4 regions of the Zhengella sedimenti genome follow, and region 1 is predicted to be linked to each of the others. Evidence: predicted binding sites of a transcription regulator. Region 1 holds the regulator's gene; each other region holds the start of a gene.
The links. Region 1 encodes LexA, which represses DNA repair genes until DNA is damaged. Its sites were predicted from a motif close to TGTTCNNNNTGTGTTCNG; they were not measured.
Positions count from the first base shown of each region.

Region 2: a site for LexA is predicted at 4,910-4,927, ahead of ACLB6G_RS08685 (PA0069 family radical SAM protein). Genes of this name have one in related genera too.
Region 3: a site for LexA is predicted at 2,670-2,687, ahead of ruvC (crossover junction endodeoxyribonuclease RuvC). Genes of this name have one in related genera too.
Region 4: a site for LexA is predicted at 4,618-4,635, ahead of uvrA (excinuclease ABC subunit UvrA). Genes of this name have one in related genera too.

Region 1 covers NZ_JBKFFP010000004.1:366,372-373,442, reverse strand. Annotated here, with positions in the region: gene ACLB6G_RS13735 (LysR substrate-binding domain-containing protein) at 55-1,086, shown strand; gene ACLB6G_RS13730 (amidohydrolase family protein) at 1,208-2,182, shown strand; gene ACLB6G_RS13725 (class I adenylate-forming enzyme family protein) at 2,191-3,774, shown strand; gene ACLB6G_RS13720 (SDR family NAD(P)-dependent oxidoreductase) at 3,779-4,537, shown strand; gene lexA (transcriptional repressor LexA) at 4,670-5,374, opposite strand; gene ACLB6G_RS13710 (molybdopterin molybdotransferase MoeA) at 5,488-6,708, opposite strand; gene moaC (cyclic pyranopterin monophosphate synthase MoaC) at 6,720-7,071, opposite strand, start outside.
Region 2 covers NZ_JBKFFP010000002.1:642,946-650,016, reverse strand. Annotated here, with positions in the region: gene ACLB6G_RS08715 (AtpZ/AtpI family protein) at 11-403, shown strand; gene ACLB6G_RS08710 (F0F1 ATP synthase subunit A) at 488-1,249, shown strand; gene ACLB6G_RS08705 (F0F1 ATP synthase subunit C) at 1,325-1,549, shown strand; gene ACLB6G_RS08700 (F0F1 ATP synthase subunit B) at 1,632-2,222, shown strand; gene ACLB6G_RS08695 (F0F1 ATP synthase subunit B) at 2,235-2,726, shown strand; gene ACLB6G_RS08690 (ribonuclease HII) at 2,892-3,548, opposite strand; gene ACLB6G_RS08685 (PA0069 family radical SAM protein) at 3,697-4,851, opposite strand; gene ACLB6G_RS08680 (glycosyl transferase family 2) at 5,056-5,598, shown strand; gene moaB (molybdenum cofactor biosynthesis protein B) at 5,609-6,169, opposite strand; gene ACLB6G_RS08670 (4-(cytidine 5'-diphospho)-2-C-methyl-D-erythritol kinase) at 6,156-7,058, opposite strand; gene ACLB6G_RS08665 (hypothetical protein) at 7,065-7,071, opposite strand, start outside.
Region 3 covers NZ_JBKFFP010000001.1:845,045-852,115, reverse strand. Annotated here, with positions in the region: gene ACLB6G_RS04250 (glycoside hydrolase family 5 protein) at 1-390, shown strand, start outside; gene ruvB (Holliday junction branch migration DNA helicase RuvB) at 413-1,450, opposite strand; gene ruvA (Holliday junction branch migration protein RuvA) at 1,495-2,109, opposite strand; gene ruvC (crossover junction endodeoxyribonuclease RuvC) at 2,111-2,626, opposite strand; gene ACLB6G_RS04230 (TSUP family transporter) at 2,799-3,542, shown strand; gene rcdA (protease adaptor protein RcdA) at 3,549-4,070, opposite strand; gene ACLB6G_RS04220 (acyl-CoA synthetase) at 4,439-6,079, opposite strand; gene ACLB6G_RS04215 (sulfite exporter TauE/SafE family protein) at 6,184-6,954, opposite strand.
Region 4 covers NZ_JBKFFP010000011.1:52,732-59,802, forward strand. Annotated here, with positions in the region: gene gyrA (DNA gyrase subunit A) at 1-1,880, opposite strand, end outside; gene ACLB6G_RS19990 (MarC family protein) at 2,081-2,707, shown strand; gene ACLB6G_RS19995 (hypothetical protein) at 2,723-3,091, opposite strand; gene ssb (single-stranded DNA-binding protein) at 3,337-3,858, opposite strand; gene uvrA (excinuclease ABC subunit UvrA) at 4,803-7,071, shown strand, end outside.

The DNA of each region.
Region 1 (7,071 bases):
GACATTGTGTCGCGGCAAAAGGAGTGCAATCATGCGCGTCGGGAGGATCGCAGCGTGGAGATCAAGCAGCTCAAGTATTTTCTCGCCGTCACCGAGCTCGGAGCCTTTTCGAAGGCTGCCGTCGTTCTGTCGGTTGCCCAGCCCGTTCTTTCGCGGCAGATCCGCAGCCTGGAGGAGGAACTTGGCATCGAGCTTCTCTACCGCAACGGCCGCGGCATCGTGCTGACCGAGGCAGGAGAGCTTCTCCTCGAGCGGGCCAGGGCCATCCTCAGCGAAGCCAGCGCAATCACGAGCGACATCGATTCGATGCGGGCCAGTCCGAGCGGGAAACTGATCCTGGGACTTCCCCCGACGGCCAATGCGATCCTTTCCGTGCCGCTCATCGAGCGGTTCCGGGAAAACTATCCCCGCGTCAAGCTCAAGGTACAGGAAGGCTATAGCGGCCATGTGCTCGAATGGCTTTCGACGGGGCGCATCGACGTGGCCGTGCTCTACGACGCGCCGAAGACATCGACCCTCCTGACCCAGCCGCTGATCGAGGAGGAACTCCTGCTCATCGGTCCGGCCAACACCCCGGCATCACTGCGCGAGAAGCCCATTCATGGCGCCATGCTCGGCGAACTCCCGCTCATCCTGCCCTCGCATCCGCACGGTTTGCGCAATCTCGTGGAAACGCTGCTTGGCAGGATCAAGGTGATCCCGGAAGTCGAATGCGAAATCGACAGCCTGTCGGCGACCCTCGATCTCGTGGAGCGCGGCGTCGGTTACGGCATTCTTCCCTATGCCAGTGTCATCAAGCAGGTCCGCGCGGGCACACATGTCGTCATGCCCATCGTCGAGCCGCGCATGAGCCGCCAGCTCGTGCTTGCAACATCCACGCAACTTCCCACAACGATCGCCACCCGTTCGCTTGCGCAAACGGTCAAGGAGCTTGTCCGCGATCTTGTCGCCGAAGGCATGTGGATTCCGCGGATCGGTGTGGATGGCGTCGCCAAGCTCCCCGCCGCCGCGCGCGCGGGAAAGCTGTCCGACGCTTCGCATGGCGCGGCCCTGACCGGACTCTCCGGCAAGGAAAGCGTTCACTAGCTGCGGGAAGGCGAAAGTACGGTCCTATACCTGCTATGCCGGAAATTCCCTCGATTGATCATTGCGACCGCGGCACATTTCACCGAACAATCCGGGGATTGGAAACGCACGCGGAACCGCAATGCCAGTGATCGATTCTCATGCCCATATCTGGGGGGCGGGCTTCCTGCCGCCGGCCTTCTTCCGCCGTGCCGCCGAGGGATGGGCAGCCAAGGATGCCGCCCGCACGCCCGACATGATCATGCCCAAACTGCTCGAAGGGCTGGTCGATCCGGACGGGGACGATTTCATCGGCAACATGGATGCGGCCGGCATAGACGCCACCATGGTCATGATGCTGGATGTCGGCGCGCCGGTTTTCGGCGAGGAACCGCCGACGCCGCTGGAGGAACAGATCGAGTTCTATTCCGGCCTTCAGAAGCGGCATCCGGGACGCCTCCATTGCCATGTCTCGGTGGACTTCCGCCGCGACAACCATCTCGACCTCATCCGCGACGCGATCGTCAACAAGGGCCTCGCCGGCATCGGGGAAATCACGCCGGACGGATTCTCCGCCGCCGATGACGGCATCAGGCCGATGATGAAGCTGGCGGCCACGCTCGGCGTGCCGGTCCAGATCCATACCCGGACCGGGGTCTGGACCGATTTCGCGGGAACCGATTTCTCGGAGAGCAACCCGGTCCATCCGGTCCATGTCGCCCGGCTGGCCAGGGAACTGCCGGATCTCAAGATCATCCTTTGCCATGCAGGCTTTCCGCACTGGTGGCAGCGGGCAGCCGAACTGGTCGCCGACCTGCCGAACTGCGTGATCGACATTTCCAACTGGAACGAACACTTCACTGAAGACGAAGGCGAACTGGTCGCGCGGCTTGCCACGTGGCGCGGCCTGGTCGGCGCCGAGCGCATCCTGTTCGCTTCCGACCAGGCTTCCGGCCCGCGTTTCACCGGTTCCCGCTCGACATTGCCCGATTGGGCCGGGTTCATCCGCGACTTGCCGGAAACGGCCGCGAAATGGGGCTACCGCTTCACAGCCGGCGAGGCCGCGGCGATCGCCGGCGGCAATGCCGCGCGTTACTACGGGATTGACCGCATATGACACCACGAATGCCTGAGAGTCGAACCATTCCCGCGCTGCTGGCGGAGCAGGCGAACCGTTTCGGTGACCGTGAAGCGCTAGTCGGAGGTGGCCAGCGCTACACCTATTCCTCGTTGCAGGAGGCCGTGCGCGCCTTCGCGAAAGGTCTATCCGCCCTGGGGATCGGTCGCGGAAGCCGCGTTGCGATCCTGATGGGCAACAAGCCCGAATGGATCATCGCCGATCTGGCCATCTGCAGCCTCGGCGGCGTGATGATCGCCGTCAACACATGGGTCACGACGCGGGAGCTGGCCTATATCCTCAAGCATTCGGATGCGGACGCCCTGATCTTCGCCGACAGCTTCCTGAAATATGATTATGTGGCGATGCTTGGCGAACTCGAGCCGCATGACCAGCAGGTGCCGAAGCTGAAGACACTGATCCACCACGGATCCCGGGGTTATCGCGACAGCATCGCCTTCGAGACCATTCCGGAACTGGGACGCGACGTGCCGGAGAAGGTCCTGGACGACGCGGCGGCGGCCATCGATCCGCAGGACGTGACCTATCTTCTCTACACATCCGGCTCGACCTCCACACCCAAGGGCGTCCAACTCCAGCACTATGCGCTGATCGAGAACATGTGGAACCTCGGCAACCGGATGCATGTGACCCATGAAGACCGGCTCTGGCTGGCGGTGTCGCTCTACTGGGGACTGGGCTGCGAGAACGCGCTGTTCAACCTTCTCACCCATGGCGGCTGCGTGGTGCTGCAGGAACATTTCGATGCGGGCGAAGCGCTGCGGATCATAGAGGAAGAGCGGTGCACGCTGTTCTACGGCACGCCCAACATGGCGCAAGCGATGCACGAACACCCTGACCGGCCCAAACGCGATCTCACCTGCCTGCGCTCGGGCGGAGCGACGGGTTCGGTCGAACAGTTCAAGCGGATCGTCGAACTCGGTGCGACAGAAATCTGCCACATCTACGGGCTGACCGAGAGCTACGGAAACTGCAATGTCAGCGACGGCAAGCTGGATCCACGCGACAAGGTCCATGCCTCCGTCGGCAGGCCGCTTGACGGCGTCATCCAGCGCATTGCCGACCCGGAGACGAATGAGGAGCTTCCGCGCGGCAGGATCGGGGAAATCCAGATCAAACGCTATGTGACGATCGGGTACTACAAGGACGAGGACAAGAACCGCGAGGCGTTCACGCCGGACGGCTATTTCCGCACCGGCGATTTCGGGTTCGTCGATGAGGACGGCTTTCTCTATTTCCGCGGCCGCATCAAGGAAATGATCAAGACAGGCGGCATCAACGTGTCGCCGGCCGAGGTCGAGGACCTGCTGATGAGCCAGCCCGGCGTCAAGCTCGCCTTTGTCGTCGGAGTGCCGGACGAGGTTCGTGACGAGATCATCGGCGCCGTCATCGTTCCGAGCGGCCCTGTTCCTAAAGACTTCACAAAGACCCTCGATGCGGCCATGCGCAAGGAACTCGCCGCCTACAAGGTTCCGCGTCTCTATCATTTCGTGGAGGAGAAGGACTTGCCCCTGACCACCACCGGCAAGGTTCAGAAGAACCGCTTTGCCGACTACTTCAAGAGGACCTGACCGGATGGATTTGCAACTCAAGGGACGCACGGCGCTGGTAACAGGCGCGAGCGCCGGCATCGGCGCGGGCATCGTGGAAGTCCTGGCACGCGAAGGCGCTGTCGTTGTTGCGACAGCACGGCGCGCGGATCTTCTGGAGGCGCTGGCCGAAAAGGTGGCTGCCGCCGGCCATGGGCGGCTCGTCCTGATCCCCGGCGACATAACGGACAAGGACGATGTCGCGCGCATTGCCCGCGAAGCCCAGGAGGCGGTCGGCCCGATCCAGATCCTCGTCAATTGCGCGGGCGGGTCGAGGCCCTTGCCGATCGATGCCCCGGATGAAGACTGGGACGAGGCTTTCGCGCTCAACTTCACCGCGGTGCGGCGGATGACACAGGAATTGTTGCCGGCCATGCGTGCCGCCCGCTGGGGCCGCATCATCAACCTGAGCGGCACCATGGAACCGCGCAGCGTCAATGCTGCAAGCGCGGCAAAGGCAGCGGTTCATCTCTGGGCAAAGGGGCTGGCCTGCGACATCGCCAGGGAAGGCATCACCGTCAACACCATCCCGCCGGGCCGCATTGTGAGCGAGCAGATCTTGAACAGGCTGCATCCGACCGAGGAAGCGCGGCAGAGCTTCATCGAGAGGAACATTCCGATCGGATATTTCGGCAAACCGGAGGATATCGGAAACCTGGTCGCCTTTCTCGCCTCGCCGCTGGCCGGCTACATCACCGGCAATGTGATCCCGGTCGATGGCGGGATGCACAATTTCGCGCATTGATCCGACCGGACCGCTCCCGGTCTCCGGACCACCCCTCCCGAAAGCGGAACGTCCGGCATCTTGCCAGAGGGTGCCGGGACCATTCCCTCACAGAGGATGGGAACGCCGCGCGAGGCAAGGCGTTCCCGGTCGTCAGTAGCGGCGGATCAGTCCTACAAGACGGCCCTGCACCTTGACGCGGTGGGGCGGGAAGATCCGTGTCTCGAAGGACGGGTTGGCCGCTTCGAGCGCAATCGAGGCGCCCTTGCGGCGGAAGCGCTTCAACGTCGCTTCCTCCTCGTCCACCAGGGCGACGACGATGTCACCGGGATTGGCGGTCTGACCGTTGCGGATGATCACCGTGTCACCGTCGAAGATGCCGGCCTCGATCATGGAATCGCCGCGTACCTCAAGCGCATAGTGCTCGCCGCCGCCCAGCATGTCCGGCGGAACGGCAATGGTGTGGGTCTGGTGCTGGATCGCGTCGATCGGCACGCCTGCGGCAATGCGCCCCATCACGGGGATGGCGATCGATTGCGCCGCATCGCCTTCGGGCGTTGCCGGTCTTGCCGCGGCCGGTTGCCCCCGGCCACCCTCGATGACGCTTGGCGAGAATCCGCGCGTCTGCGGTCCGTTCGCCATGGCCTCGGGAAGACGGATCACCTCCAGCGCGCGCGCCCGGTTGGGCAGGCGGCGGATGAAGCCCCGTTCCTCCAGCGCCGTGATCAGGCGGTGAATGCCCGATTTCGAAGCCAGGTCCAGCGCATCCTTCATCTCGTCGAAGGATGGCGGAATGCCCGTCTCCTTCAGCCGCTGATGGATGAAGAGCAGAAGTTCATGCTGTTTGCGGGTGAGCACAGGCCACCTCCAGACGAGTCGCAATACAAAACCGGAACAAACATATCTGTTCCCGTCCTGTTCCGCAAGGGGCTGCCCATCCGGTCCCGAAAAGGACGGTCCGGGGCAAGGTGTCAGGTGTCCGGATTGCGCAGGATGAGGCAGGGAACCGCAACGCCTTTTGCCGCTTGCGGGGCAGCGATGGGCCGGATCACGAGGCAATTGGCCCCGGCGAGGGTGGAAAGCATGGAGGAATCCTGGCGCTCGAAAGGCGTGACGCCGAGCCCGCCCGTGCCATCGCCCGCGCAGACCGCGCGCACATGATCCTGCCGGTCGCCATTGGCCTTCATCGGCACGGTCAGCCGGGCCATGCGGATGTCGTGGACGTGACGGGCGCCGCACATCGCGGTGATCAGCGGCAGCAGGAACAGATGGGCACAGACCAGGCTGGAGACAGGATTTCCCGGCAGGCCGAGCACGCGCGTTTCGCCGAAGCGGCCGACCATGAGGGGCTTGCCGGGCCGCATGGCGATCTTCCAGAAATCGAGGTCCATGCCCATGTCGGTCAGGACCGACTGGACGAGATCGTGATCGCCGACGGAAGCGCCGCCCAAGGTGACGATGATGTCGGCGCCGGCATCGCGCGCGCGGCCGACCGCGGCGGCTATGACGGCGCGGTCGTCGCGGGCAATCCCCAGGTCGATGACCGCGGCGCCGGCCTCGGCGGCCAGGGCCGCAACGCCGAAGGAATTGGATGCAATGATCTGGTCCGGGCCGGGCAGGGTGCCGGGCGGCACGAGTTCGTCACCGGTCGCCAGGATCGCCACCAGGGGCCTGCGCGCGACCGGCAGGCGGTCGTGATTGGCTGCCGCGGCCAGCGACAGCGCCGCGGCGTCCAGCTTTCGTCCGGCCTTCAGGATCGTACCGCCCTGGCGGAAGTCCAGGCCTTCGACGCGGATGTTGCGGCCTTCCGGCTCTGACTGTCCGGCGCGGATGCGGCCGCCGCCAAGGACCGTCACGTCTTCCTGGAGGATGACGGTGTCGGCGCCGGGCGGAACCGGTGCGCCGGTGAAGATGCGGACGCATTCGCCAGCACCGACCTTGCCGGAGAAGCGGTGGCCGGCGGCGGATTCGCCGATCACGTCCAGTTCGGCCGGCACGGTGGCGATGTCGGCTGCCCGCACGGCATAACCGTCCATGGCGGAAGCGGGGAACGGCGGCTGTGTTCTGCGCGCGGCCAGGTCCTCGGCCAGGTAGCGGCCTGCCGCGTCGGCGATGTGCACGTCCTGCGTGCCCAGCAGTCCGGCGCCTTCAAGCAGCCGGGACAGCGCCTCTGCGACGGGAAGCAATGCCATGTTCTCTTTCCTCAGTCCTCTGCGCGCCAATGGCCCGATTTTCCGCCCTGTTTCTCGATCAGGCGGATATCGGTGAGCACCATGCCGCGGTCCACGGCCTTGGCCATGTCGTAGATCGTCAGGCAAGCCACCGAGACAGCAGAAAGCGCTTCCATTTCCACACCGGTCTGGCCGTTGACGCGCGCCAGGGCGCGTACGCGAAGGCCGGGCAGGGCGTCGTCAGGCTCGATGTCGACAGTCACCTTTGTCAGCAGCAATGGATGACACAGCGGCACCAGTTCGTGCGTCTTCTTGGCGGCCATGATGCCGGCGATGCGCGCGGTGGCAATCACGTCGCCCTTCTTGGCATTGCCCGCCAGGATC
Region 2 (7,071 bases), on a different contig from region 1:
CGCAGCAGCCATGGTGCAGGATCACGGCGAAAGCGGACGCACACCGCAGGAAGACGGCAGCAGGACTGCCCGCGATGAAGGCCTGGACCACCGCCTGCGGACGCTGGAGGAGAAACTCTCCACGCGCCGTGTTGCGGAGCAGGAAAGGGAAGCCGCCCGGGCAGGCAAGAACACCGGCTGGGGCAATGCGTTGCGGTTGTCGAGCGAGTTCATCGCTGCGGTGATCGTGGGTGCGGCGCTCGGCTGGGTGCTGGACCGGTGGGCCGGAACGTCGCCCTGGGGGCTGATCGTCTTCCTGCTGCTCGGTTTCGCGGCCGGCGTCGTGAACGTCATGCGGACGACGGGCCAGATGGCCGAGTTCGGCCAGCAGGGCGGTTCCGGGCGCGACGGACCCGGCAAATGAAGGTTTCGGCGCTTCGGCAACGGGCGCGGGTTATGGTTGAAACGGGTGCGGGGAACCGCGCCGGCGATAACGGGGTTACGAGACGTGGCTGATCCGAACAAGGTCGATCCGATCCACCAGTTCCATATCAACAAGCTGATCGATCTCCAGATTGGCGGCCTTGATTTCTCCTTCACCAATTCGTCGTTGTTCATGGTGGTGACCGTGGTGCTTGCCGGCGCCTTCCTGGTGCTGACGACCTCCAGCCGCGGGCTGGTTCCTGGCCGGATGCAGTCGGTTTCCGAGATGGCCTACGAGTTCGTCGCCAACATGCTGCGCGATGCGTCCGGCTCTCACGGGATGAAGTTCTTCCCGCTGGTCTTCTCGCTCTTCATGTTCGTGCTGGTTGCCAACCTGCTGGGCATGTTCCCCTACTTCTTCACCGTGACATCGCACATCATCGTCACCTTCGCGCTGGCCATGCTGGTGATCCTGACGGTGGTGATCTACGGCTTCATGAAGCATGGCTTCGGCTTCCTGAAACTCTTCGTTCCCTCCGGCGTTCCCGCCGTTCTCACCCCGCTGGTCGTCGCGATCGAGGTCATTTCCTTCCTCTCGCGCCCGGTCAGCCTCTCCGTCCGTCTTTTCGCCAACATGCTGGCAGGTCACATCACGCTGAAGGTGTTCGCCGGCTTCGTGGTGTCGCTCGGCGCCATGGGCGGCATCGGCATCGCCGGCGCGGTTCTGCCGCTGCTCATGGCGGTGGCGCTGACGGGCCTGGAATTCCTCGTGGCCTTCCTGCAGGCATACGTCTTTGCCGTCCTGACCTGCATGTATCTCAACGACGCCCTTCACCCGGGCCACTAGGACATCACTTAACCGGCGGGCCTGTCCCGCCAGTCAGCCAACCGCATCAATACGATCCAACAAGGAGTTCTCAAAATGGACGCGGAAGCAGCAAAGTACATCGGCGCCGGTATCGCTTGCCTCGGCATGGGCGGCGCGGGCATTGGCCTCGGCACCATCTTCGGCAACTACCTGGCGGGCGCCCTGCGCAACCCGTCGGCTGCCGACGGCCAGTTTGGCCGCCTGATCTTCGGCTTCGCCGTGACGGAAGCCCTGGGCATCTTCTCGCTGCTGATCGCCCTGCTGGCCCTGTTCGGCTGATCTGCCCGTTTCCGGGTAGTCGAGAACCTGCCGGCCGCCACGCATTCCGCCAGCGGCCGGCCCGAGTTTCAGGGAAAAGATCATGTTCGTGACCACCGCTTTCGCGGCCCCGGCGGGCGATGCCCAGAATGCCGCGGCCGGAGAAACACATACCGAGACCGGCGTTCCGAACGCCGACGGCCATTCGGGCATGTTCCCGCCTTTCGATTCCAGCACCTTCCCGTCACAGATCCTGTGGCTGGCCATTACCTTCGGCCTCTTCTACCTGTTCCTGAAGAACGCCGTGGTGCCCCGCATCGCCGGCATCCTGGAAGTCCGGCATGACCGGATCGCCCAGGATCTGGACCAGGCTGCCCGTATGAAGCAGGAGGCCGACGAGGCCATCGCGGCATACGAGCAGGAACTGGCCGATGCACGGGCCAAGGCCAACCAGATCGGCCAGGAGGCGCGCGACGCCGCCAAGGCCGAGGCCGACGCCGAGCGCAAGGAAACCGAGGCCGCGCTTGAAAAGAAGCTGGCCGACGCCGAATCGCGCATCGCGTCCATCAAGTCCGATGCGATGAAGGAAGTCGGGACGATCGCCGAGGACACGGCCATGGCGCTGGTCGAACAGCTTGTCGGCAAGGCCACGAAGTCCGAGATCGCCCAGGCGGTCAAGGCCGTCAACGGATAAGGATCACAGGTCATGGACGCTACATCCCTTGCATCCGTATGGGCTCTGGTTGCCCTCGTCATCTTCCTCGGCCTGCTGGTCTGGCTGAAGGTGCCCGCGGTCATCGCCAAGTCGCTTGATGCGCGCGCCGACAAGATCCGCAATGACCTCGACGAGGCGCGCAAGCTGCGTGAGGAAGCCCAGCAGGTGCTTGCCGAATATCAGCGCAAGCGTAAGGAAGCCGAGGAGGAGGCCGAGACCATCGTCGCGGCCGCCAAGCGGGATGCGGAGCTTCTCAAGGCCGAAGCCAAGCAGAAGGCTGAGGAATATGTCACCCGCCGGACCGCCGTGGCAGAACAGAAGATTGCCCAGGCCGAGCGCGATGCCGTCAACGAGGTGCGCGCCACGGCTGTCGATCTGGCGGTCGAGGCGGCACGCACGGTTCTCGCCGGCAAGGTCGATACCGCGACAGCGGGCGATCTCTTCAAGTCTTCGCTGGCCGAGGTCAAGAACCGGATGAACTGATCCGTTTCCGGCAGGAATTCAGAACCGGAACGCCGCGAGGGTCATCCTTCGCGGCGTTTCTCGTTTGTGCCGGGCACGCGGCCGGATGTTGCTTCGGTTGCCATGCGCCCGTGCCGGGGCCTGTCCGGACAGCAGGCGATCAGGCGACAGCCGCGTCTGGAACCGCTAGGATTTCCTCAAGGGAGCGAAGCTGAACCGGTGCAGCCGCATCACGCCGCCATGGATCGCGATCGCTTCACGGTGGCGCCTGGTGGCATAGCCGGCATGCATCGACAGTCCGTAGGCGGGATGAGCCGGGCAGGTCCGCGCCATCATGCGGTCACGGGTGACCTTGGCGAGGATCGATGCCGCGGCAATCGACATGGAGCGCTGGTCGCCCTTGATCAGGGCCCGGCCGGGGCAGGGCATGTCGGGCGGCACGTCACGGCCGTCGACGAGCGCGTGACGGGGTGCCACGGACAAGGCATGCGCCGCGCGGCTCATCGCTTCCAGGCTCGCCACGCGTATGTCGGTCCTGTCGATGCTCTCGGCGCAAACCGAGACAATGGCAGTGGCGACCGCTTTTTCGAGGATGACGCCGAAAAGGCGGTCACGGTCGTCCGCCCCGAGGCGTTTCGAATCGTCGAGCCGTTCGGGAAGATCGTGCGGATCGAGGATGACTGCCGCCGCCACGACCGGGCCGGCGAGCGGGCCGCGGCCGGCTTCATCCAGTCCGGCGACAGGGAACTGGCCGTCCCGCATGAGCGCCGCTTCGAAGCTGAAGTCCGGCGCGGGTGGAACCAGGTCGAAAAGAAGCGGGGAATCGGACGGGGTGCGAGCCATGAGCGGCATGCTTGCACCGCGCACCGATTCCCCGCAAGGCCTTAGCCGGGAATGTTGCGGCGAACCCGGCAAGGCAGCCGCCGGACGGGGACAGGGGATTGACCGGCGGAAATCGGAATTGGGTGTGCGGCGGTATTCCGCCGCGATGTCAGAGCAGGGACAATTGCTGGCCCTCCGGCTGTGGCGGCGTGAACAGGTCGGTTCTCAGGCGGAGCTTCTGCGTGTTGAGGCCGAGCCGTCGCGCCGCGATCTCGAAGCGCCGCCCGATCTGCCAGGCATAGGGCCCGCTGCCCTTCATGCGGCGTCCCCATTCCGCGTCGTAGTCCTTTCCGCCCCGCATGGAACGGATGAGGGAAATGACGTGGCGGTAGCGGTCCGGATAATGGCGCAGCAGCCATTCCTTGAACACCGGCGCCACCTCCAGCGGCAGGCGCAGGATGATGAAACCCGCCTCAGTGGCGCCCGCGGCCGAAGCGGAATCGAGGATACGTTCCACTTCGTGGTCGTTCAGGCCCGGGATCAGCGGCGCAGCCATCACCGAGACCGGTATGCCGGCATCCGAAAGCCGCTTCATGGTTTCCAGCCGCCGGGTCGGCGATGCCGCGCGCGGCTCCATCGTCCGCGACAGGCGGTGATCGAGCGTGGTAACCGAGAGCGCCACCTTGACGAGGCCCTTGGCGGCCATGCGCTGGAGAATGTCGACGTCGCGCGCCACCAGCGCCGACTTGGTGACGATGCCGACCGGATGATTGGCCGCTTCCAGCACTTCCAGAACCTCGCGCATGATCCGCCAGGTCTTCTCGACCGGCTGGTAAGGGTCGGTATTGGTGCCGATGGCAATGGTGCGCGGCTCGTAACCCTTCCTTGCCAGTTCGCGCGCCAGCAGTTTCGGCGCATCGGGCTTGGCGAAAAGCTTCGATTCGAAGTCGAGGCCCGCCGAAAGACCCATATAGGCATGGGTCGGTCGCGCGAAACAGTAAACGCAGCCATGCTCGCATCCGCGATACGGATTGATCGAGCGGTCGAAGGAAATGTCGGGCGAATCGTTGCGCGTGATGATCGTGCGCGGCTTCTCCACCTGCGTCACCGTCTTGAACGGCGCCAGTTCCTCTTCAAGGTCCCAGCCATCGTCGAAGACATGACGGCTCAGGGCCTCGAAACGTCCCGATGGATTGATGGCCGAGGCCCGTCCGCGCCGGCGGCTTTCCTCCAGCCTGATGCCGCTGGCATTGACAAGCGCGTTGGCCATGTCCGGGCCTCCTTCGGCAAAGGCCGAGCGGTCTGCTTTTGCGATCTGTTCCATGACGATGCCTCCGGCTTCTCGCGACTCCCGTCCACGACAATATTCCTAATGCCGTAAAACGAACAAAGCAAGAACATTTATGCGGATCCCGGCCGGCCATCCGCCGGTTCCTGGCTGGCAATGGCGTGACGAAATGGGCAATTGCCTCGAAAAAGTGCTTTGAAATCCGATGATTGGAGCAATAACCCGTCTGGATTTGCATTCATGCATCGGCTAAATGTCTTTGTCATGCTGACTGTCCTGATCGAGACCCACAATGACGAGGAGCCCCTTGCGCGGACGCTCGCCGCCCTTGTTCCGGCGGCCGTCGAAGGCGTTGTCCGCGATGTGGTCGTCTGTGACCGGCATTCGGTGGATCATACCCACAAGGTCGCCGACCAGGCCGGTTGTGTCTTCGTCGCGGGCGGGGACCTTCAGGCGGCGCTGCGCCGGGCGCGCTGCGAATGGATCCTGTTCCTGGAACCGGGGGCCCGGCCGGTTGAGGGCTGGATGGATCCGGTCATCGCCCATACCGGGAAACTGGCGTCGCCGGCCCGCTTCACCCGCGTGAAGGAGGACCGGCCGGGTTTCTTCACCCGCGTCTTTACTGCCCGCCGCCCGCTTGCCGACGGGCTGGTCATGACACGGCGCCAGGCACTGGCGCTCGGCAAGTCGGCGCGGACGGCCGAAGCCATGGCGCGCGGACTGTCGGCGCGCAGGCTGTCCGGCCTGATCAGCCCCGCGCCGGTGCGCCGGGCGGCTGACTGACCCCGGCGGATCAGGCGCTCTTGGCGCCACCGCCGCGTTTCAGGTGCTCGTCCAGTCGCGGCATGATCTCCACGAAGTTGCACGGCATGTGCCGGTAGTCGAACTGCGCCTTGAGGATACCGTCCCACGCGTCCTTGCAGGCACCGGGCGATCCCGGCAGCACGAACACGAAGGTCTGGTCGATAACGCCGGCGGTCGCCCGCGACTGGATCGTGGATGTGCCGATCTTGTCGAAGGAAATGCGGTGGAAAACCTCCGAAAACCCGTCCATCCGCTTGTCGAACAGCGGTTCCAGGGCTTCCGGCGTCACGTCGCGGCCGGTGAAGCCCGTGCCGCCGGTGGTGATCACGGCGTCCACCGTGCTGCCCTGTGTCCATGCCTTCACGCGCGCACGGATGGCGTCGACGTCGTCCGTCACGATGGCCCGGTCCGCCAACTGGTGGCCGGCCTCGGCGATACGTTCCGCCAGCGTCCGCCCGGACCTGTCTTCGTCCAGTGAGCGCGTGTCGGAAACGGTCAGCACCGCGAAGCGGACGGGAATGAAGGGCCTTGTCTCGTCAATCCGGCTCATGGCTTTCTCCGTTGCTGGCAAGGGTTCCGGTCGCCACGACGAACCATGCCGGATGCGCCGTGGCTATTCGCCCGGCCGCGCGTCGCGCCTCCGCCAGGCTCGAAAACAGGGCGAAGCAGGTTGCGCCGGAACCCGACATGCGGGCAAGCAGCGGCCTTTCGGCGGCCAGTGCGGTCAGGGTTTCGCCGATGACCGGGCAGAGGCTGGCGGCCGCGTCCTGCATGTCATTGCGCGTCTGTGCCAGCCAGCCTGCGATTGCCGCGGCGCCGCCGCCACGTGGCGGCGCGGGCAGGGGCGGGTTGTCGCGCCGTGCCAGGGCCCTGAAGACCGCCGGCGTCGCCACCTGTTCGCCCGGATTGGCCAGCACCATGGCGAGGCCCGCAAAGCCGGGGAGCGGTTCGATCGCTTCGCCGATTCCGCGCGCGCGCAGCGGCACGCCATGCACGCACATCGGCAGGTCGGCGCCCAGCGGCAGTGACAGCGCGGCGAGTGCCGGCCTGTCCAGCCCGAGACCGAAAGCGGCGTTGAGCGCGCGCAGCGTGGCCGCGGCGTCGGAGGATCCCCCGCCGATCCCGGAAGAGACCGGCAGATGCTTCTCCAGATGGATCGCGACGGGCCCGAAACCGTGCGCCTTGCGCAGCAGGTCGCGCGCGCCGGTCACCAGGTTGGGCGCGTGGGGGTCGAGGCCGCCGGCCATCGGACCGGAGATCGTGAAACGGTCGTCATCCGCCGGTTCCAGCGTGATCCGGTCGCCGAAGTCGGTGAACACGGCCAGCGTGTCGAGATCGTGGTATCCGTCGGGCCTCCGGCCGGTGACGTGCAGCGCAAGGTTGACCTTCGCCGGAGCACGGACATGCCAGCGCCCGCCGGCGTCCTGGACAGGATGCAAGCGCGATCAGTCC
Region 3 (7,071 bases), on a different contig from region 1:
CGCGCCGAGGCGCCCTTGCTGCGCCGCTCCGGCATCATCGCCTTCGTCGAGGAGGAACTGGAGAAGATCGGCACGCCCGAAAAGCTGCGTGCCGTCATGGCAGAACCCTTCGAAACCGTGGCCGTCTGGGCCAGAACCCACGGCATTGATCCCGGCGATATCCTGCTTGGCGAATTCGGCATGATCCGCCAGGAATACGGCCATGACTTCCGCACCGATCCGCAATGGCGCGCGGCCTATTACCGCGACATGATCGGCCTTGCCGAAGACCACGGCTTCGCCTGGTCCATGTGGGGCCATGGCGGCGCTTTTGGCGTCTTCGAGGAATTCGAGGGCCGCGCCGCCGAACCGGATGTGCGCGACGTGGTGCGCCGCTTGCCCCCTTCATGAGACGTGGCGCGAAGTGCGGGCCCTACTCGTCCTGAAACAGGTTTGCCTGGGTGGCCGCCAGGTCCTTCGGCACGGCCAGGCCGAGATGGGCCCAGGCATTGCCGGTCAGGACACGCCCGCGCGGCGTGCGCTGGATGAAGCCCTGCTGGATGAGATAGGGCTCGATAATGTCCTCGATGGCGTCGCGGGGTTCCGAAAGCGCGGCCGCGATGGTCTCGATCCCCACCGGCCCGCCACCGAAATTGCGCGCGATGAGATTGAGATAGCGCCGGTCGAGCTGGTCCAGCCCCATGGCGTCCACTTCCAGCCGGGTCAGCGCCTCGTCGGCGATCGTCCGGGTCACGCTTTCGGCCCGCGCCACTTCGGCGAAGTCGCGCACCCGGCGCAAGAGCCGCCCCGCGATGCGCGGCGTGCCGCGCGAGCGCCGGGCGATTTCCGTCGCTCCGTCCGGCCCCATTGGCAGGCCCATGATCCGCGCCCCGCGCCGTACGATCTGCTCCAGTTCCTCCACCGTGTAGAAATTCAGCCGCACCGGGATGCCGAAGCGGTCGCGCAGCGGGTTGGTGAGCAGGCCCAGCCGCGTCGTGGCGGCGACCAGCGTGAATTTCGCCAGGTCGATTTTCACCGAGCGCGCCGCCGGCCCCTCGCCGATGATGAGGTCGAGCTGGAAATCCTCCATCGCCGGATAGAGGATCTCCTCAACGGCGGGATTGAGCCGGTGGATCTCGTCGATGAAGAGGACGTCGCCCTCTTCCAGGTTGGTGAGCAGCGCCGCCAGGTCGCCCGCCTTGGCAATGACCGGGCCGGAGGTCGAGCGGAAATTCACGCCCAGTTCCTTGGCCATGATCTGCGCCAGCGTCGTCTTGCCCAGCCCCGGCGGGCCGACGAAGAGCACATGGTCCAGCGCCTCGCCGCGCGCCTTGGCTGCCTCGATAAAGATCTTCAGGTTGGCGCGCGCCGCCGCCTGGCCGGTGAAATCGTCCAGCGTTTGCGGGCGCAGCGTGGCGTCGATGTCCTCCCCGCGCTTGCCGGCGGAGATGAGGCGGTCAGCTTCGGTCATGACGTTTCATTCGCATTGACGCGCCATCAGCGCAAGCTGCTGCCTCACCGCGCCAGTTCCTTCAGCCCGAGCCGGATGAGCTTGGCCGAATCCGCGTCATCGCCCGCGCTCTTGAGCGCCGCCGCCACCGCATTGGCCGCCTGGTCGCGCGAATAGCCCAGATTGGTGAGCGCCGACACGGCATCGGCGACCGGCGCGGAGGCCACGCCCTCGCCGATCGCCTGCTTCATGCCGATGGAGGCCGCCGCCTCGCCGGCAAATGCCGGCGCCTTGGCCTTCAGTTCGATGACGATGCGCTCGGCCACCTTCTTGCCCACGCCCGGCGCCCGCGACACCATGGCGATATCCTTGAGGGCGATGGCATTGGCCAGTTCCGATGGCGTCAGTGTGGAGAGCACCGCCAGCGCCACCTTGGCGCCCACGCCCTGCACGCTTTGCAGAAGGCGGAACCATTCGCGTTCCAGCGCGGAGGCAAAACCGTAGAGCCGGATCATGTCCTCGCGCACATAGGTCTCGATGAACAGGACGGCCGCCTCGCCGGCATTCAGGTTTGCCAGCGTGCGCGCCGGGCAGAAGGCCACATAGCCGACGCCATGCACGTCGATCACGGCATGATCCTCGCCGATCTCGTCCACCGTGCCCTTCAACTTGCCGATCATCTCACACCGCCCTCAGCAGCGCGCGCCGCTGCGCCTCGCCCACCCGGTTGTGCGCGTGGCATATGGCAATCGCCAGCGCATCCGCCGCGTCGTCGCTTTCAAAGGCGGCGCGCGGCATCAGCACCTTGAGCATCATCTGGATCTGCTTCTTGTCGCCGTGGCCGACGCCGATCACCGATTTCTTGACCGCGTTCGGCGCATATTCGGCCACCGCCAGCCCGGCGCGGGCCGGAACCAGCATGGCGATGCCGCGCGCCTGGCCGAGTTTCAGCGTGGCTGTCGCGTCCTTGTTGACGAAGGTCACTTCCACAGCGGCCTCGTCGGGCCGATGGCAATGCAGCACGTCGGCCAAACCGTCATGCAACTGGCAAAGCCGGCTGGCAAGGTCCGCCTTGCCGTCCGAGCGCACGGTCCCGGAGGCCACGAATTTCAGCGAATTGCCGAGGGTCTCGATCACGCCCCAGCCCATGTTGCGCAAGCCCGGATCGATGCCGATGATACGAATCGCCTGTCCCATGCACGCCACCTTGTTCCATTCCACCAAGGCTTGCCAGTGAAAAGTGAACAAATCAGAAACATATGCACAGCACGCATGGCGCCGCGCTCAATGGCCGGCAGGTGTGCAAAACCCGTGCACGCCCGGCCGGTTTGCATTATGGCAGGCAGCCGTGCCGAGGACCCGAACGCCCATGCCCCTACCAGCCCTTGATGTCACCCTTGCCGCCGTACTCGTGACGCTTCTGCTGGCCGGCCTCGTGCGCGGCTTTTCCGGTTTCGGCACCGGCATGGTCGCCATCCCGGTGCTGGCTGCCACCCATGATCCCGTGACGGCGGTCGTGGTGGTCGCCATCGTCGACAGTCTTCCGCAGCTTCCCGCCGCCCTGCCGGTTCTCAAATATGCCCGCTGGCGTGAAGTCCTGCCGCTGGCCGCCGGGGCGATCCTGCTTCTTCCCGCCGGCCTTGCCGTCCTTCGCATGGGCGATCCGCTGGTCCTGCGCTGGGTCATCTGCCTGTCCGTGCTGGCCGGCCTCGCCGCGCTGGCCTCCGGCTGGCGCTATCTTGGCCCGCGCCCGCCGCTTCTGTCGGCTGGCGTGGGGGCCGTGTCCGGTTTTCTGGGCGGCATCGCCGGCATACCCGGACCGCCGCCCGTGCTCTACTGGATGGCATCGCCGGAACCGCAGGGCGTGATCCGCGCGAACCTCATGGCCTTGCTCCTCCTGCTGGAGATCGCAACGCTGGCCAATGTCGTCCTGGGCGGCATGGTCACCGGCGAACGGTTCCTTCTGGGACTGGCCGGCGCGCCGGTCTATCTGGCGGGCATTATCGCCGGCCGCGCCCTGTTTCCGCTCGCCTCCGCGGCAACCTATCGCCGCCTTGCCTTTGCGGTCATCCTGTTCGCTGTCATCACGGCACTGCCGCTCTGGAACGGCTGAACGCCGTCAGCGTCCGCCAAAAGCCGTCTTCAGAAGGTCGATCTGCGCCGAGACAGGGTTGCCGTCGGGTCCGCGCGGCACCTGGCCGCCACCGTAGATCTCGGTGTCCATGAGCCGCACATGGCCCTGCAGGCGCAACGACCGGCGCACGAGGTCGCGGAACGTGTCCGGCAGTTCGTTCCAGCCCGGCGCGCTCTCGTCCGCCGAACCGGTATCCAGCTTGACCTTGGTCTTTTCCGCCGCCACCTGGTCGCGCGACATCTCGCCCGAATTGGCCGCCCGCTGCAGCAGCAGCCATGAAGCGATCTGCATCAACCGCGTCGTCAGGCGCATGGATTCGGCGGCGTAAAGCGTCGCCGCCACCCGCGACAGGCCCTTTGCAGCCTTGCGGCCGTCCCCATCGAGATAGGTCGCCGCCTCCTCAACCAGCCCCATGCCTTCCGCATAGAGCGGCTTGAAGCGGTCGGAGAACACCCGCCGCTCCGCCAGCCGGATCGGCCCTTCGCCTGTCGTCTTCTTCTCAGCCATACGCCCTGGAACCCTGCACATCAGTCCTTCGGGCAGAAACGTCGCCCGCGGCCGCCCGGACACTGTCTTAACGCGGCCCGGTCAGAATTGCAGGTCGTGGCCCGCGCTGGCAAGACCATGTTTAACGAAAGGTTAATTCCCCCCGGCCGGCCGCCGCGGCGGCAAAAAAAGAGCCGCTTCAAGGGAAGCGGCCCATGGAAGTTTTACAGGGAGGCGTCAAACAGAATGGCTCAGGCCACTCAGGTTCGAATCCAGATAACTGGATACCCACAGTAATGACTCGTCAGGGTTAAGCACCGGTTAACGGCGGATCCGTTTTCTGCAACCGCCTGCAATTTCTTGCGGGCGAATGCTCGCGGTCATTCCGTCTACAGCCCCCTGGCCTCGTCGCGCAGCCGGAATTTCTGGATCTTGCCGGTCGATGTCTTGGGGATTTCCGCGAAAATCACCTGCTTGGGGCATTTGAACCGCGCCAGCAGCGCGCGGCAATGCTCGATGATCTCCGCTTCGCTGGCCGTCTTGCCCGCCTTCAGTTCCACATAGGCAACGGGTGTCTCGCCCCATTTCTCGTCCGGCTTGGCCACCACCGCGCAGGCCGCCACCGCCGGATGCTTGTAGAGCGCGTCCTCCACCTCGATGGAGGAGATGTTCTCGCCGCCGGAGATGATGATGTCCTTGGACCGGTCCTTGAGCTGAATGTAGCCGTCTGGATGCATCACGCCGAGATCCCCGGAATGGAACCAGCCGCCGCCAAAGGCTTCCGCGCTCGCATCCGGGTTCTTCAGATAGCCTTTCATGACAATGTTGCCCCGGAACATGACCTCGCCGATGGTCTCGCCGTCATGCGGCACCTCGTCCATGGTCTCCGGATCGCGCACCGTCAGGCCCTCCAGCGCGGCATAGCGCACGCCCTGCCGCGCCTTCTTCGCGGTGCGCGCGCCCTTCTCGAGGTCGTTCCATTCGCCCTTCCACTCGTTGACGACGGCCGGCCCGTAGGTCTCGGTCAGCCCGTAAAGATGGGTGACGGCAAAGCCCGCATCCGCCATGCCCGACAGCACCGCTTCCGGAGGCGGCGCGGCGGCCGTGTTGAAGGTCACGGTCTGCGGGAAATCGCGCTTCTCATCTTCCGGTGCGTTGATCAGCGTCGACATGACGATCGGCGCGCCGCACAGCGTCGTCACGCCCTCGTCGGCGATGGCGTTATACATCGCCTTCGCGCGCACCCAGCGCAGGCAGACATGGGTGGAGGCCGTCACGGCCAGCGTCCAGGGAAAGCACCAGCCGTTGCAGTGGAACATCGGCAGCGTCCACAGATAGACCGAATGCTGGCCCATGCCGGAGTGGATCGTGTTGGCATAGGCCATCAGCGCCGCGCCGCGATGGTGATAGACCACGCCCTTCGGATTGCCGGTCGTGCCGGACGTGTAGTTGAGCGAGATCGCGTCCCACTCGTCATCGGGCATCTCCCAGGCAAAGCCGGGATCGCCGGCCGACACGAAATCCTCGTAATCCTGCGAACCGATGCGCTCGCCCTTGGGATAGGGCGCGTCATCCGGATAGTCCGGATCGTCATAGTCGATGACCAGCGGCTTCACGGTCGCGATCTTGAGCGCCTCGGCCACCACGCCGGAGAACTCGCGGTCAACGATCAGCACCTTCGATTCGGCATGGTCGAGCTGGAAGGCGATGATGGCCGGATCGAGCCGCGTGTTCAGCGAATGCAGCACAGCCTTGACCATCGGCACGCCGAAATGCGCCTCCAGCATCGGCGGCGTGTTCGACAGCATCACCGACACCGTGTCGCCCTTGCCGATGCCCGTGTTGCGCAGCGACGAGGCGAGCTTCAGCGCGCGCGTCCAGAACTGCCCGTAGGAAATGCGCTGGCTGCCATGCACGATGGCGGTGTGGTCCGGAAAGGTCTTCGCCGCGCGTTCCAGATAGGTCAGCGGTGTAAGCGGCTGGTAGTTGGCCTGGTTCTTGTCCAGGTCGCGGTCATAGGCACTGGCCATCGTCTCGTTTCCTCCCGGCAGAAGACGCTATTCGCTTGCTGCAATTAACCAGCCGCGATGCCGCCTGCCAAGCGATCAGGCCGCAAACCTTCGTCCGATGCCCGTCAGCCCGAAAGCGCGGCCAGGCCGTCATGGATCAGCTTGACCGCGACAATGGCCACCATGGTGTAGGTGAAGGGATAGAAGACCTCCGGCTTCATGCGCTTGACCAGCCAGGCGCCGGCCAGCGTGGCCAGCGGCGCGAAGGGCATCAGAACGGCAGAAGCCATGAGGTTTCCGGTGCTGAACTCCCCCAGCAGGAAATAGGGCAGCACCTTTACCGCGTTCACGATGGCGAAATAGATCACCGACGTGCCGGTATAGGTTCGCGGATGCAGGCCCAGCGGCAGCGCATACATCTGGAAGGGCGGACCGCCGGCATGGGCGACGAAGCTCGTATAGCCGGAGATCACGCCCCAGAACGCGCCGCGAATCCGGCTCGGTGGCCGTTCGACGGCCGATTTGCGCAGCTTCAGCCAGAACCAGCGGCCGGCAAACAGCGCCGCGATCAAGCCGATGATCAGCTTGACCATGTCGGTGGAGACCGACGAGGCCAGCCACCAGCCGATGGCGATGCCGGCCAGTGCGCCCGGCAGCATGTAGAACAGCGTCTGGGTATGCCGGTAGCCCCGCCACGTCCACAGGGAGACGACGTCCATCAGGATGAGGATCGGCAGCATGATCGCCGCCGCCTGCACCGGTGGCAGGACGAGCGTCATCATGGGCACGCCGATCAGCGCCGTTGCGCCGCCAAGCCCGCCCTTCGACAGGCCGACGAGGAGCACGGCCGGCACACAGACGGCATAGAACCAGGGATCGCTGAGAAGGCCTTCCATGGACGTCCGTCGTCGGTCGGGGGCGGGCCGGCGCGAAACTGCCGGCCTGTCCCTGCATAGCCGGTTGCGGCGCGATTGGCGACAGGGCGGCGCGTTTTCCCCGAACCTGCGTCGCGC
Region 4 (7,071 bases), on a different contig from region 1:
CGTTCATTGTCCTGCAGCGGCAGCATGTTGCGCAGGAACTTGCCGCGCGATTGCGGCGTGCCGACAGGCAGGCGCCAGACCTTTTCCTTGTAGACGATGCCGCGCGAGGAGAAGAACAGCACCGGCGTGTGCGTGTTGGCCACGAACAGCCGCGTGACGAAATCCTCCTCCTTCGTCGCCATGCCCGAACGGCCCTTGCCGCCGCGCCGCTGCGCCCGGTAGACCGACAGCGGCACGCGCTTGATGTAGCCCTCGTGGCTGAAGGTGACGACCATGTCCTCGCGCGCGATCAGGTCCTCGTCGTCCATGTCCGGACCGCCTTCGGCGAGTTCGGTGCGGCGCGGGGTGCCGAACTCGTCCTTCACCGCGGTCAGTTCGTCCTTGACGATCTGCTGGATGCGGGCACGCGACGACAGGATGTCGAGATAGTCCCGGATTTCCTCGCCGATCTTGTTCAACTCGTCGGCGATCTCGTCACGGCCGAGCGCGGTGAGACGCTGCAGGCGCAGGTCGAGAATGGCGCGGGCCTGTTCTTCCGAAAGGTTGTAGGTCCCGTCCTCGTTGACCTTGTGGCGCGGATCGTCGATGAGCCGGATCAGCGGCGCCACCTCGTGCGCAGGCCAGCGCCGGGTCATCAACTGCTCGCGCGCCGTCGCCGGGTCCGGCGCGTGGCGGATCAGCTTGATCACCTCGTCGATATTGGCAACGGCAATGGCCAGGCCCACCAGCACATGGGCGCGTTCGCGCGCCTTGCGCAGGAGATACTTGGTGCGCCGGCTGACAACCTCCTCGCGGAACGCGACGAACGCCTTCAGCATGTCCGCCAGCGCCATCAGTTCCGGCTTGCCGCCGTTCAGCGCCACCATGTTGGCGCCGAACGAGGTCTGCAGCGGCGTGTAGCGGTAAAGCTGGTTCAGGATCACGTCGGCATTGGCGTCGCGCTTCAGTTCGACGACCACACGGTAGCCCTGCCGGTCGGACTCGTCGCGGATGTCGGAAATGCCCTCGATGCGCTTGTCGCGCACGAGTTCCGCCATCTTCTCGATCATCGAGGCCTTGTTGACCTGGTAGGGGATTTCCGTGACCACGATCATCTCGCGGTCGCCGCGCATCGGCTCGACATGGGCGCGCCCGCGCATGATGATGGAGCCGCGCCCCGTCTCGTAGGCCGAGCGGATGCCGGACCGGCCAAGCACGATGGCGCCCGTGGGAAAGTCCGGACCGGGAATGTGCTGCATGAGTTCGGGCAGCGTGATGGCCGGATTGTCCATCAGCGCGATGCAGCCGTCGATCAGTTCGCCCAGATTGTGCGGCGGGATGTTGGTCGCCATGCCGACGGCAATGCCGCCCGACCCGTTGGCAAGCAGGTTGGGGAAACGCGCCGGCAGCACCTTCGGCTCGGAACTCGACGAATCGTAGTTCTCCTGGAAATCGACCGTCTCCTTGTCGATATCCTCCAGCAGGTCGTGGGCGACCTTTTCCAGCCGCGATTCGGTGTATCGCATCGCCGCCGGCGGATCGCCGTCGATGGAGCCGAAATTGCCCTGCCCGTCGATCAGCGGCAGACGCATCGACCAGTCCTGCGCCATGCGCACCATGGCGTCATAGATCGCGGCATCGCCATGCGGGTGATACTTACCCATGACGTCACCGACGATGCGCGACGACTTCACGTATTTGCGGTTCCAGTGGAAACCGCCCTCGTGCATGGCATAGAGAATGCGCCGGTGAACCGGCTTCAGCCCGTCGCGCACATCGGGAAGCGCGCGGCTGACGATCACGCTCATGGCGTAGTCGAGATAGCTGCGCTGCATCTCCTCGATGATGGAGACGGGCTCGATGCCTTCGGGAAGCCGGGGCGGTGTTGGCTGGTCAGTCAAATGCGTGTCACGATCACTTTGGAATCACTTGTTTCCGTATATAGGATTCCACGCGGCCATTCCAATTTCGGCGCCGGTTTTCCAAAGGCAAACGCCGGCACGCACGGGTCCTTGCGCCATGCCGTCACGCAAAGGTCGCCGGATCGCCGGGAAACGGCTAGGCTGTCGGCCGAATCCGGAGGCTGAAACTGGAAACGCCCATGTTCAACGACATGATCGCCACCGCTATTGTCACGCTGCTGGTCACCATCGACCCGGCCGGCCTCGCGCCGCTTTTCCTGGCCGTCACGCGCGGCATGGACCGGGCGCAACGCAACCAGGTCGCCTGGCGCGCCGCGGCGATCGGCTTCGCGACGCTTGCGCTGTTCGCGCTCGCCGGCGCCGGCATCCTGGCCGTCTTCGGCATCACCCTGCCGGCCTTCCGCGTCGCCGGCGGCCTGCTCCTGTTCTGGATCGCCTTCGAGATGATCTTCGAACGCCGCCAGCAGCGCCATGAACACACGGCGGAAGTGGCGATCAGCGCCGACGAGATCCGCCAGGTCGCGGTTTTCCCGCTGGCGATTCCGCTGATCGCCGGCCCCGGCGCCATTTCCGCCGTCATTCTCCTGTCCGGCCAGTTCGCCGAACCCGGCCCGCGCACTGCGCTTATCGCCATTGTCGGTGCCATCATCCTGCTGACGTGGTTGGTCTTCCTGCTGGCTGACAGGATCGACAAGATCCTCGGCGAAACCGGCCGGTCCATCCTCACGCGCCTGCTCGGCGTGATCCTGTCCGCCCTCGCCGTGCAGTTCGTCGCCGACGGCATCAAGGCGCTGGCAGCCGCCTGACGGCCACAGGTCCGGTCAGAAACGGCCCTTGAGCGGAAGCGTCATTTCCATGCCGCCCCAGCCATGAACGGAATCATGGGCACGCACCGTCACTTCTTCCAGGTGGTCCGGGATGACGATGCCGGACTGGCTGCGCGTGAACGGCTGCTCGTCGACATGGGGATGCGCCAGCACGCGTTCGCCCAGCACGGCGCCGTCCGGACCGATCACCTGCCAGCGGTCGGCATAATGGTCCCAGCCCTCGTCGGCGTGGCGGACCGTGACATGGAACGTGTAGGAGCCGTCCGAGGATTGCGAGTAGCGCGCATCGACGACGTCAGCCTCACCGGCCAGCGCCGGAAGCGCGAGCAATGAAAGGAGGATGGCAAGAAATGAATGTCTCATGACGCGGGAGAATGACCGCGCCTGCGGACACGCGCCAATCACGAATGGTTCAGCCCGGAATCTGTCCCCTGGCCGCAAGATCGCGGACGGTTCGATCCCGAAATGGCAAATCCCCGCGGCAGGCACGGGGATGATGCAGACGGGGCGTCAGGCGCTGCCCCCTGTACCGGAGGCCGTCGAGGAACCATTTGTCCGCCACGGCCTCGCAGGGGGATGAGCCACGCGAGGCAGGATCCCCCGGACAATCAGAACGGAATTTCGTCGTCGAGATCGCGGGAATAGCCGCCGCCCCCGCCGCCGCCCTGCTGGCCGCCGCCATAGCCGCCGCCGCCGGACGGTCCCGACGAGCCGAAATCCGAACGCCCTTGCGAACCGCCGCCGCCGCCATAGCCGACCTGGCCCTGGTCGCCGCCGCCGCGTCCGTCGAGCATCTGCAATTCGCCGCGATAGCGCTGCAGCACGATTTCGGTCGTGTAGCGGTCCTGGCCCTGCTGGTCCTGCCATTTGCGCGTCTGCAACTGGCCTTCCAGGTAAACCTTCATGCCCTTCTTGAGATACTGCTCGGCCACCTTGCCAAGCTGCTCGTTGAAGATCACGACATTGTGCCACTCGGTGCGCTCGCGCCGCTCACCGCTGTTCTTGTCGCGCCAGGTCTCCGAGGTCGCGATGCGCAGGTTGACCACCGCATCGCCGGAATTGAGGCGGCGCACCTCCGGGTCAGCGCCCAGATTGCCGACCAGAATGACCTTGTTCACGCTTCCCGCCATGTTCCAACTCCGTCTTTCGCCGCCGGGCGACAGTATGTAGCCCGCATGTCTCTTGAATTCCGCCGCACTCTAGCGGGCTGCGGCCATGATTGCGCGGTCCCCGCCCCCTGCTTTTCGCTCTGTCCACAAGCTAGATGGCGGACAAGCAACGCGACAGTGGCCAGCTTCTCGATGTTCTATATTTGTTCGCATGGACGCGGTCAAGGGGATGCCCTGGCAAGGTCACATGCGATCATCACCGGGCAGACTGCCACACGAGAAATTGGCCCGGCCGCGATCCTGTATCTTGCGCGCGCCGGGCCTTTTGGGGTCTGCCCTTCAACCGGTTTTGGCCGGAGGTGTGTCCGGGCCGGAACTGTATAGCCCGCCTTTCGTCGGCTGGCAGGCCGGCCCGGTTCTGTCAGTCAGATTGTCGGCGAATTGCCGGTGTCCCCTGTCACGCGGTGCCGCTCAGGCACCGGGGGCCTTGCAACCCGTGGCCCGCCGCATCTGGGCGGACCTTCCGGGATTCTTCGGCGGTTCCATCGAACAATCCCTTTCCCGTCGTCGGTTTGCATCCTGGCCGGAAAAACCGGCCGCTCGGGCATCCGCGGGGATCGTCTGCCATGGCGGGAGCATTCCCTGATGCTTCGTTCCGCCGGCGCCTCATCCTGTCCGGATGCTACCTTGCAGGATGCGCCCGCAGCCGCCGCCGGTCAATGCCCGCGCCGATCACATTTTGTGCCGGAACTGCCGGTTTATCCACCGGCTTTCCACAGGTGTTCTTGTTTTGTCCGCGATTCTGTGGATAGTGTGGGGAAAGCTGTCAGCAGGATCGCGGCCGCCTCTTTCCATGCCGTGAACAATGACTACATGAGACGCAATCCCGGCTGGACAGCGCCGGACGTTCCGGAACCAGTCCTGTTTTCCTGCCGGCCGCCGGGCCGGACCCGCTGCGAGCGATCATGACAGACCACAAGATGATAACGGTGCGCGGCGCGCGCGAGCACAACCTCAAGAATGTCGATCTCGACCTGCCGCGCGACAGCCTGATCGTGATGACCGGACTGTCGGGGTCCGGCAAGTCGTCGCTCGCCTTCGACACGATCTATGCCGAGGGCCAGCGCCGCTACGTCGAGAGCCTCTCGGCCTATGCCCGGCAGTTCCTCGAAATGATGCAGAAGCCGGATGTCGACCAGATCGACGGCCTGTCGCCGGCCATCTCCATCGAGCAGAAGACCACAAGCCGCAATCCGCGCTCCACCGTCGGCACGGTCACCGAGATCTACGACTACATGCGCCTGCTCTTCGCACGCGCCGGCGTTCCGATCTCGCCGGCCACCGGGCTGCCCATCGAGAGCCAGACGGTGAGCCAGATGGTCGACCGCGTTCTGGCCATGGAGGAAGGCACCCGCCTCTACATCATGGCGCCCATCGTGCGCGGCCGGAAGGGCGAATACCGGAAGGAACTGGCGGAACTCCAGAAGAAGGGTTTCCAGCGCGTCAAGGTGGACGGCGAGTTCCACGAGATCGCCGATGTCCCGCCGCTGGACAAGAAATACAAGCACGACATCGACGTGGTCGTCGACCGCGTCGTCGTGCGCGCCGACCTCGCCGCCCGCCTGGCCGATTCCATCGAGACCTGCCTGAGGCTGGCCGACGGCCTGGCCGTGGCCGAATTCGCCGACCGGCCCCTGCCGCCGGAGGAACTGTCGGGCGAGGCAGCCAACCGCTCCAAGAACGACACCCATGAGCGCGTCGTCTTCTCGGAAAAGTTCGCCTGCCCGGTCTCCGGCTTCACCATTCCGGAGATCGAGCCGCGCCTGTTCTCCTTCAACAACCCGTTCGGCGCCTGCCCGGGCTGCGACGGCCTCGGCCACCAGCAGGCCATCGACCCGGCGCTTGTCGTGCCCGAGCCGCATGTGGCCCTGCGCGAGGGCGCCATCGCCCCCTGGGCCAAGTCCACCTCGCCCTATTACCTGCAGACGCTCGAAGGGCTCGGCAAGGCCTACGGCTTCAAGGTGGGCGACCGCTGGCGCGACCTTTCCGAAGAGGCGAAGGACGCCATCCTGCAGGGCACCGGAAGCCGCAAGATCGAGTTCACCTATGATGACGGCCTGCGCACCTACAAGGCCGCCAAGACATTCGAGGGTGTGATCCCGAACCTGCAGCGCCGCTGGAAGGAGACGGAATCCTCCTGGGCGCGCGAGGAGATCGAGCGCTACATGTCGGCCACGCCCTGCCCGGTCTGTTCCGGCTTCCGGCTGAAGGCCGAGGCCCTGGCGGTCAAGATCGACGGGCTGCATATCGGCCAGGTTACCGAGATGTCCATCCGCCGCGCCAACGACTGGTTCGAGACCCTCCCCGAACGCCTGACGGACAAGCAGAACGAGATCGCCGCGCGAATCCTGAAGGAAATCCGCGAACGGCTGCGGTTCCTCAACGATGTCGGTCTCGACTACCTCACCCTGTCGCGCAATTCCGGAACGCTGTCGGGCGGCGAGAGCCAGCGCATCCGCCTCGCCTCGCAGATCGGTTCCGGCCTGACCGGCGTGCTCTACGTGCTCGACGAGCCCTCCATCGGCCTGCACCAGCGCGACAACGACCGCCTGCTCGGCACGCTGAAGCACCTGCGCGATCTCGGCAACACGGTCATCGTCGTGGAGCATGACGAGGATGCGATCCTCGCCGCCGATCACGTGGTCGACATCGGCCCGGCCGCCGGCATCCATGGCGGGCGCGTCATCGCCAGCGGCACGCCTGCCGACATCATGGCCCATCCGGACTCGCTGACCGGCAAATACCTGTCCGGTGCGATGGGCATTCCCGTACCCGCCGAACGCCGCAAGCCCTCGAAAAGCAAGCGCATTCGCGTGGTCGATGCGCGCGGCAACAACCTCAAGGGCGTCACGGCCGACATCCCGCTCGGCACGTTCACATGCGTCACCGGCGTTTCCGGTGGCGGCAAGTCCACATTCCTCATCGAGACGCTGTTCCGGGCCGCCTCGCGCCGCATCATGGGCGCGCGCGAAAACCCTGCCCCGCATGACCGCATTGAGGGGCTGGAGCATGTCGACAAGGTCATCGACATCGACCAGTCGCCCATCGGGCGCACGCCACGCTCCAACCCGGCCACCTATACCGGCGCCTTCACACCGATCCGCGACTGGTTCGCCGGCCTTCCGGAAGCCAAGGCGCGCGGCTACCAGCCCGGCCGTTTCTCCTTCAACGTCA